DNA from 2 places in the Rhizobium sp. RAF36 genome. Region 1 is predicted to be linked to the other one. Evidence: predicted binding sites of a transcription regulator. Region 1 holds the regulator's gene; the other holds the start of a gene.
What was found. The regulator LexA, encoded in region 1, represses DNA repair genes until DNA is damaged. The targets are predictions, from matches to a motif close to TGTTCNNNNTGTGTTCNG.
Positions count from the first base shown of each region.

Region 2: a site for LexA is predicted at 1,667-1,684, ahead of AB4Z25_RS18250 (DNA polymerase IV). Genes of this name have one in related genera too.

Region 1 covers NZ_JBFREC010000001.1:957,719-962,695, forward strand. Annotated here, with positions in the region: gene kdsA (3-deoxy-8-phosphooctulonate synthase) at 1-245, opposite strand, end outside; gene AB4Z25_RS04785 (VOC family protein) at 242-1,120, opposite strand; gene lexA (transcriptional repressor LexA) at 1,325-2,038, shown strand; gene AB4Z25_RS04795 (ComEC/Rec2 family competence protein) at 2,019-4,223, opposite strand; gene gltA (citrate synthase) at 4,737-4,977, shown strand, end outside.
Region 2 covers NZ_JBFREC010000005.1:47,673-52,649, forward strand. Annotated here, with positions in the region: gene AB4Z25_RS18230 (PleD family two-component system response regulator) at 1-62, opposite strand, end outside; gene AB4Z25_RS18235 (response regulator) at 81-452, opposite strand; gene AB4Z25_RS18240 (DUF3572 domain-containing protein) at 586-894, shown strand; gene AB4Z25_RS18245 (hypothetical protein) at 897-1,562, shown strand; gene AB4Z25_RS18250 (DNA polymerase IV) at 1,688-2,983, shown strand; gene AB4Z25_RS18255 (GNAT family N-acetyltransferase) at 2,980-4,713, opposite strand; gene AB4Z25_RS18260 (L,D-transpeptidase family protein) at 4,887-4,977, shown strand, end outside.

The DNA.
Region 1 (4,977 bases):
TTTTCAAGACCGATGCCGCGCTCGGCGGAAAGCGATGTGCGGTTCGCCTTGTCGAAAGACGACTTATAGACGAGGCCGATACCGAGCGACTTGCAGAGTTCGCTCAGAACACCGGCGACCATGAAAGCGTGGTCGCGGCTTTCCATCTGGCAGGGACCGGCAATCAGCGACAGCTTGCCCGTATTCGAAAATGTGACGCGGCCAGCACCCTCGCCGGCGACGACTTCTGCATTGGTGTTGCTCATTGGATCTCCTCGAAGGCAAAGATCGCGCCTTGTCCCGGCGCCGGCTTCACCAATAGACGATTGCTCATACTGACATGGGTGATCCCGTTAGCAGCCAAATGCGCCGCTGTCACGGCCAGATCACCGACCGAAAACACGATTGCGCGCGCCCTGAGGCCGTTATCGGTCCCAAGTGGCTCCGCATCGAAATAGGCCTCCATGCCCTCGTTCGAGAAGATGGAAAGTTTCCCGTTCGGTAATTCGAAGGATAGGCCGAGTGCCGCCTCCCTAGGCTCAGCTCCACCGCTGGCTGTCTCAAGAAATTCGGCGAAGGCCTGCGGATCCTCAGCGCTCAGGGCAATCTCGCTGATGCCGATGACGCCGTTTGCATGGGTTTCCAGTGCCTTGCGATCGGCCGGAAAGGCGTTGACCCGCTGGCAGGCGAAGAAGAAGACATCGGGCGCCCGGAGATCGGCGGCAAAGGCGAGCTTGAAGGCGCCCGTTGCCTGTGTTTCGTCGGGCATGACGATCGGCCGCGAGAATTCGACCATATCACCGCCGCTCAGCTGCGCGCCATCATAGGCAGCCTTGTCCGCATCGGCATCATCGGTGCCGAAGACGATGGCCGAAAAGCCGTCATCGCCGCAGCGGAAGCGGAAGGCCTGATCGCGGGCGACGAAGCTGTTGCCCTTCGCGACGGCCGCGTCGCACTCCGCCTGGTTGGCGACACCGAGCGGTTCGAGGTAGGTCCTGTCGGCAAGGAAGATGCAGGCATTCTCCGTTCCGAACGGATGACGGCCATCGGCCGCGACGGTGAAACCGAGACGGCCGAGTCGCTCGCGGGCAACATCTATATGGGTGACGGGCAGTACCAGATGATCGAGCGGATGCGTCATGGCGGTTCCCTCCGGTGAAGCCGGCAGAGATTTGCACGCCCTGCCTGGTAAAGCGCAAGCGTGGATCACCAATCCGGCAAATAAACTTTCAAAAACGACGAAAAATCATCGGAAGTTTTACCAATATTTAGGCACTTGCGGAACACATATGGAACATATAGTGTCCGTTCTGGCTTTGTTTCACGAATCTGGGGAAAGACTTCGATGCTGACGCGCAAACAACAGGAGCTTCTCCTCTTCATTCACGAGCGGATGAAGGAGTCCGGCGTACCGCCGTCCTTCGACGAAATGAAGGACGCGCTCGACCTGGCTTCCAAGTCGGGCATCCATCGCCTGATCACGGCTTTGGAAGAACGTGGCTTCATTCGCCGCCTACCGAACAGGGCGCGCGCACTCGAGGTCATCAAGCTTCCGGAAGCCTACAGCCCGAGCATCCAGCCGCGCCGCGGCTTCTCGCCGAGCGTCATCGAAGGCAGCCTCGGCAAGCCGCAGCCGGTCGCGCCGCCGAAGCCTGCGAACGAGGACAATCACACGTCGATCTCGGTGCCGGTCATGGGCCGGATCGCAGCCGGTGTGCCGATTTCGGCGATCCAGCAGAACACACACGACATCACTGTTCCCGCCGACATGCTCGGAAACGGTGAACATTATGCTCTTGAGGTCAAGGGCGACTCGATGATCGAGGCCGGCATCTTCGACGGCGATACGGTCATCATCCGCAACACCAATACCGCCAATGCCGGTGATATCGTCGTTGCTCTCGTCGATGACGAAGAGGCAACGCTGAAGCGCTTTCGCCGCAAGGGTGCATCCGTTGCGCTCGAAGCTGCCAACCCGGCTTACGAAACCCGTATTTTCGGACCGGACCGCGTCAAGGTTCAGGGCAAGCTCGTTGGCCTTATCCGCCGCTATCACTGAGCGTCTCGCTTTCACCAAAAGTGCCGCTGCGCCAATCGTAGGCGCGGTGGCGGATCCAGGGCCGGTCGAGACCCTCGAATGATGTGGTGATTTCGGCGATCCCATTGGGGAAACGAAGCTCGACAGCGCCTGTCTTTCGCAGTGTCTCCCCGGTGAAAAGCAGGGCGCCTGAGCGGCAGGTATCGAGGCGCAGGCGAACTGGTGTGACGACGATATCGGATATGTCGCAGGCTGGGCCAAGGAACGCCGCATTCTCGATCACGGTCAGGATCGAACCGTTGTCGAGCTTCGCCGTACACCAGGACTTTTTCACGCATGAGAAGCGCTCGCCCGTCGCACTGGCCTTGATCGCGTTCATGGTGTCGTTCTGCTGTGCCTCCGTCAGTTTCAGCCTTTCACCGCGCGGTGCGGTGGGAATATCCGGGAGCGCCGGGAACGCCGGTGACAAATGCTTATCGATCACCAGAGCGCGCCTCCATTGATCAAAGATGAAGCCCGGTGGCCGCTCGCGATTGGTGGCGAGGCCGTTGTCACTGACGATGCCCGCCATGCTCCCGTCCTCGGCAATCACGATTTTCGGCGGCGGAGGGCCTCCTAACATCGCGGCTGCTGTCGTCGATGCCACCAAGATCGCGGTGCCGAGATGGCGCATGCGGCTGCGCAGCAAAGTCAGCAGCAGGAAACCTGTCACCGCCGCGGGAAAGTACCAAAACGCCAGGCGCCCGACGCCGATATCGCCGCCCCATGAGGCAACCGTCCTGGCAATGGCGATCACCAGATCGAGCCCGAAACCCGTCACTTGCCACGCCCATACATCGAGGCCGAAGGGCATCAACAGCATGGCAATGAGGCCGAACGGCATGATGATGAAGGAGATAATCGGCATTGCGGCGAGATTGGCTGGCAGGCCATAGGCCGTCAGCCGGTGGAAGTGCTCGACCGAGAACAATGCAGTCGAGAAGCCGCCGATGACGGAGGTCAGCAGGATGCCGCCGAAGAACGCGGCGGCGGAAGACAGCATCCTGACGGCGCGAAACTTTGCGAAGGGCCGGTCGCGCACCGGCCTCTCCTTCCAGAGCGCATAGCCCGCGACGAGGGCCAGTGTCGCGGCGAAGGACATCTGGAAGCTTGGCCCCATGATCTCCGAGGGTGAGAGGACAATGATCACCAGCGCCGATAGGGTTACGTTGCGCAGACTGATCGACGGCCGGTCGAAGAAGACCGCCGCCAGCATGATCGCCATCATGATGAAGGCGCGCTCGGCGGAGACTGCGAAGCCCGAGATCAGGAAATAGGCGGTGACGGCGGCAAGCGCACCGGCTGCGGCGATCTTCTTGACGGGATAGGCCTGGACGACAGCCGGAAGCAGGCTGAGCACGGTGCGGAAGCCGACGAAGAAGATGCCTGCCGACAGCGCCATGTTGAGACCGGAAATGGCAATGATATGCGCAAGGCCCGATTGGCGCAGCGCCTCGGTCGTCTCGCTCGAAATGGCGCGGCGCTCGTCCGTGACCAGAGCGGCGGCAAAAGCGCCGGTGTCGCCAGGCAGGATGCCTCTAATACGGTCGCCGATGCCGCTTCTCAAGCGGTAGAGCCATTCAAGCGCGCGATCCTGCATCGATGCGGACCCGGGTTCGTCCGCCGGAACCACGGCAGGGGCACCATAAAAGAAACCGTTGCCACCGACGCCGTCGAAATAGGCACCGAACGAAAAGTCGTTGAGGCCGGGAAGAGCGGGCCCTGAGGGCGGCGTCAGCCTTGCCCTGCCCTTCAGCCAAGTCCCGGTTTCGAACTCCGCTTTCTGGCCGCGCGCAATCACGGTCACCTGCTCTGGCAGCCGCTTCAGCGCCGGGTTCTCCGTCGCCTTGAGCGCCAACAGATACCGCCAGCCGCCGCGGCCATCGCTTTCCCGCCGCTCTACGCGGCCTGTCAGCGTCGTCGTTACCGCCGAATCGAGAACGACAGTACCGGCTCTCCAGGTCTCGAATTGTGCGGCGAGGATGCCAACAGCGATCAACGTCATGGAGGCCACGCAGATCCGGCTCCACTCCCGGCCGCGATCGGTCACGGCGAGCAGCAGAAGCAGCACGACCGCGCATGAAAGCGGCACAGCCGGTGAAATGTCTGCGCCGCAGGCAAACCAGAGAACGGAGCCCAGTCCGAGCGCCACCGGCGCAAACAACATGCGGCCGCCATAAGCCAGCTCTTCGATAGCGCAGGCCGGCAGGCTTTGCGCAACACGGCGCTGCAGCGACCGAAGAGCATGAATAGAAAGCTGCCGGCGGTGACCTAGATTAACAGGTGCGAAGAGAGAGCCTGCTGCAGGCGGCATCAGCGGCGTCTGCGGCAATTTGGCCGCGGCACCGATGGTGATCGTGCTGACGTCGCTGGTTTTCAACTCCGGCATGCAAAGAGCCTGATGACCCGATAGAATACAACCAGAATGCAACCCTGCGCGCGTTTCAGCAACAATAATCGATTGAAAAATGATGAAAAAACGTGAGTGCAAAAAGCCTAAATAAATCATCGGCTTCCGCTATGCGTTTACAGCATCGCAGGAGTGCCTAAAAGTTGATACTGCGATGCACAAAATGGCGTCACGGTAACTTGGCATTAGGCGCGCTATCATATAGCAATCTGAGCGGACGCTTAACCCTATGGCGCTTTTATGGCGCCGCCGCCAATTTGGAGGATCAGAATGACGGATCAAAGCGCAACAATCAAAATCGGCGACAAATCCGCCAATCTTTCCGTAAAGAGCGGAACGATTGGGCCTGATGTCATCGATATCGGCGCACTCTACAAGAACACCGGTTCCTTCACGTACGATCCTGGTTTTACCTCGACCGCATCCTGTGAATCGAAGATCACCTACATCGATGGCGATGAAGGCGTTCTGCTGCACCGCGGCTATCCGATCGAGCAGTTGGCCGAGCACG
Region 2 (4,977 bases), on a different contig from region 1:
CGCGCTTCGAGCAGCTTCACGTTCGCCGGAATATCGTCAACAACCAGAATGCGCGCAGTCATGAGCTTCTTTCCGATGCACTAAGCATCGCCGAGATACGTCTTGATCGTTTCGATAAATTTGGGAACCGAGATCGGCTTGGACACATAAGCCTCACAGCCGCCCTGACGGATTCGCTCCTCATCGCCCTTCATCGCGAATGCGGTGACCGCGATCACGGGAATGACATGTAGTTCGTCGTCCTCTTTCAGCCACTTGGTCACCTCGAGACCGGAAACCTCCGGCAGCTGAATGTCCATGAGGATCAGATCCGGACGGTGTTTTCGAGCAAGATCAAGCGCTTCCATGCCGTTCCGGGTCTGGATGGTCGTATATCCCGAGGCCTCGATCAGGTCGCGAAAGAGCTTCATGTTGAGCTCATTATCTTCTACAATCATCACCTGTTTGGGCATGGCAAGCTCGTTCCTATGTTCCGTCCCTGCAAATGTCCGCCTGACAAGAAGCGACCTGCGAACGCGCGGCTACGAAACCGATAGCGGCAAGCTACCGGTATTTGGTTGAAAAAAAGGTAACTTACCCAGCGAAATGCAAAGCAACTTCAAGACCTCTAAACAACTGGCCAGGGATCCGCATGAAACGGCGATCGCCGTACTCGGCTGGCTTGCAAATGAACCCGACATGTTTTCGCGTTTTCTTGCGCTGACCGGCATTGAACCGGCCCAGGTGCGCAACGCGATCAACGATACGGCCTTCCTTTCGGGCATGCTCGACTTCGTCATGCAGCATGAGCCGACGGCCCTGGCTTTTTGCCAGGCGAGCGGCACGCCGCCAGAGGCGCTGACGGCTGCCTGGCAGCATTTCTCGTCGCCCGGTCTCGATTCGGGGCAGTATTGACCGTGGCAGAGATCGAGCACCTCGACACATCGCATGTGCGGCTCGCCGACCGGCCGCTGATCGTCTGCGACGTTGATGACGTCGTGCTGCAATTCATCGTGCCGTTCGAACGCTTTCTGCAAAGCGAGGGCTATCGGCTGGTGCCGCGGTCGTTCAAGCTGCACGGAAACATCGAAACGCCGGACGGGACAGCGGCTGACGAAGTCACTGTCAGCCGGCTGATCGAAACCTTTTTCGAGCGGCAGGAAGAGTGGCAGGCGCCGCTTCTGCTTGCAGAGGAAACTCTGGCGCGCCTTTCCGGCACCGCCGACATCGTGCTCCTGACGGCCATGCCGCCCGTCTATCGCGACCAGCGCCGCAGATTGCTCGACCGCTTCGAGCTGCATTACCCGCTGCTCGCCTCGCTGCAGCCCAAGGGGCCGATCGTGAAGGCGCTGCACGGCGCCCGCGATGTGCCCGTTGCCTTTATTGACGACATGGTCCGCAACCTTCATTCCGTCCACGAACATGTCGAGGATTGCCTGCTGCTGCACCTGATGCCGGAGTCGGACATTCATCGCTTTGCCCCTTCGGCCATGGAAGGCATCGCCCGGGTGAAGGGCTGGGAGGAGGCATCTGTTCATATCGGCGAACACTTTGGCGCCTCCGGCGGCAGTGGCCGCGGCTGATCCTCTGTCTTCATCGATCCAACGGCCCCAAAATGCCGTTTGTTATCCAACGCCACGGCGCTCCTCTGTCTTGAGACTCAAGAACTTAGAGCGTAATGTCGCGATGTTCAATATTTGTTCCCGTGATGACTTTGGCTGCACCTGACAAGACACCCGGCTTCTGTCGCGACTGCCTTGCCGAGCAGAAGGCGGAGACGCGCCGTTGCGTCAGCTGCGGAAGCCCGCGGCTTGTCCGGCACAAGGAGCTCTATGGCCTGACGCTGGCGCATATCGACTGCGACGCCTTCTATGCGGCAGTCGAAAAGCGCGACAATCCCGAACTCGCCGACAAGCCCGTGATCATCGGCGGCGGCAAGCGCGGCGTGGTTTCCACCGCCTGCTATATCGCCCGTATTCATGGCGTGCGCTCTGCCATGCCGATGTTCAAGGCCCTGGAAGCCTGCCCGCAGGCGATCGTCATCCGGCCCGACATGGAGAAATATGTCAGGGTCGGCCGCGAGGTCAGGTCGATGATGCAGGAGCTGACGCCGCTGGTGCAGCCACTGTCGATCGACGAAGCCTTCCTGGAACTCGGCGGCACCGAGCGCCTGCACAACGATCCCCCTGCCCGGACGCTGGCGAAATTCGTACGGCGGGTGGAGAAGGAGATCGGCATCAGCGTGTCGGTCGGGCTTTCCTATTGCAAGTTCCTCGCCAAGGTTGCTTCAGACCTGCAGAAACCCCGCGGCTTTTCGGTCATCGGGCGTGAAGAGGCTGTGGAGTTTCTGGCGCCGCGCCCGGTGACGACCATCTGGGGCGTCGGCAAGGCCTTCGCGGCAACGCTGGAGGCCGACGGCATCCGGACGATCGGTCAGTTGCAGCAGATGGAAGAGACCGACCTGATGCGCCGTTATGGCAGCATGGGTCAGCGCCTCGCCCGGCTCTCCCGCGGCATCGACGATCGCGAAGTGCATCTCAACGAGGCAGCGAAAAGCGTCTCGTCGGAAACCACCTTCTTCGAAGACATTTCCCGCCACGAGGATCTCGTGCCGATCCTGCGGAACCTCTCCGAGAAGGTGTCCTGGCGGCTGAAGAAGGATGACATCGCCGGCCATACCGTCGTGCTGAAGATGAAGACTGCGGATTTCAAGCTGCGGACGCGCAACAGGCGGCTGGAAGACCCGACGCAGCTTGCCGACCGGATCTTCCGCACCGGCGTTGAGCTGCTTGAACGGGAGACCGACGGCACTAAGTTTCGGCTGCTCGGCATCGGCGTCACCGATCTTTGCGATCCCGGCCGCGCCGATCCGCCCGATCTGATCGACGAGCAATCGACCCGCCGCGCGGCCGCCGAAGCGGCGATGGACAAGCTGCGCGAAAAGTTCGGCAAGAACACCGTCGAGACAGGTTACACGTTCGGGAGCGGCAAGCGCGACCGCTAGACGACGGCCATCGCGTTGATCTGCGCCAGCACGGCCGCCTTGTTCAGCGCCGCCTGTGCGTGATCGGGCGCCAGTTCGAGGGCTCGCGAATAGCTTTCCGCCGCATCCTCCAACCGGCCCATCCGGCGCAGAACATTGCCGCGATTGTTAAAGGCCGCGGCATAGGACGGCGAAAGGGCGATGGCGCGCTCATAGCTGGCGATCGCCGCAGCATCCTCGGACAGAGCGGCAAGAATGTTGCCACAGGTGCAATGGGCCGCCGCATTGCCAGGCCCGGCGGCCAGCGCCTCAAGGATCGACGACTTTGCGGCATCGAGGCGGCCCTGCTGCAACAGCACGAGCGCCAGCTGATGCAGGGCGGCAAAGTGCCCGGGCACCGCTTCGATGATGCGGCGATAGCCGGATTCGGCGCGCGCCAGGGCGCCCTCACGGTGATCTGCGATCGCGGTGCGCATCAGCGCCTCCAGCTCGATATCCGCAGCCGGCCGGCGCCGTGCCGCTTCGAGGCTTTCAGCGAGCGCCAGCGCCTGGGAATGAGAAGGGTCGGTGGCGAGGATCTGGCGGCAGCAGAGATCGGCATTTTCGATATCGCCTTTCGCTGCCATTTGCGCGGCGCGGTAACAGGCCGCGTCCAGCGAGCGCGGGTCGAGACGATCGCCGATATTGCGTTCGGAGACCGTCATCACCCTGCGACGCTCCACCAGCTGCTGTTCGCCGCCGAAAGTGAACTTGTAGGCAAAATCTCCGGTGCCGAAATCGTAGTTCCGGTAGTCGTTCTCGATTGCCCAGCGCAGGCAATAACAATGCAGCGTGAATCCCGGGCTATGAGAGGCCGCGTTGCTATCCCGGCTGCCGATGAAGCAGATCATCGTCTTCTTCTTGTGATCGAGATAGAGGACCTGCATGGCGACAGGCCTGTCGCCCTCCCAAAGCACAGGCACCAGAAGCGATCCGTCATCGAGCGAACCGGGCAGCATCTTGCGGCAACCGGCAATGATCCCGGCCGCATAATCCGGCTGACGCACACCCCATTGCGCATTCCACATCGCATAGAAGGTCTCGAGATTCTGCTCGAATGTCTCGGCGGTCGTATGGGTGACATGCAGCCCATGCTTTCCGCTCGCCAGATCGCGCAGAGCGACCCGCGCGTTGCGGCGCGCCTTGGCGCTGAGACGGGTACTGAGGAATGTCTCGAAGTCATCCGCCAGCGGAATATACACATAGGCATCGTGATCGATGCTCTCGCCGGCATCGGTGATATGGTCAGCCCGGACGACCTTTGCCGGCACGAATTCCTGGCGCGGGAAACTGCCGATCAGTGCGGAGAGACGCTGGTCGGACAGATAGATCTCATCGAGATTGAACCGGCGCCAGTTGAAGGTCTGCAGACAGGCTGCGAAAGCCGCCATCGCCTCGTCGGAACATTCGGGGCGGGAAAGAATGCCGCTGTAAACGGAGAAGGGCATACCGGCCATATGGATGGCATTGAAAAAACCCTTCCCCGGCTCGAAATCCAGGCGGATCTGCAACGGCAGGAATGCGATGTAATGCTCATCCGCTTCCGCGCGCTTTGCCGCCAGAACATGCCAGTTAGCGCGCGTTTGCAGATAGCGCCGCATCCAGTTCCAGGACATGAAATAGTTGGATTCCGGATCGGCGTCATAGACCGCCTCCCAGTCGCCCTGCAATTTCTCGAGTTCGTCGAACGCAGACACAATATCGACGTGCATAGCCGGGCTCCCCAACCGCCACGGCGTCGAGATTTGCATACATTCGCGCCCACTACAATAAGCGGCCGCTTGATCACGAGTGCGTGACGGCCGCCCCGGAGGCTCGCGATCAAGCCTTCCTTAAACTTCGTTGAATATTGTTCCCCTCGAGTATTGCGTATTGGTTGGGTAACATGTTCTCGCGTTTTGTTTTCGGCCTCGGCTTGCTGTCGGCAACCGCACTGGTGAACCCTGCTCTCGCAGCGGATGCCAGGACGCTGCAAA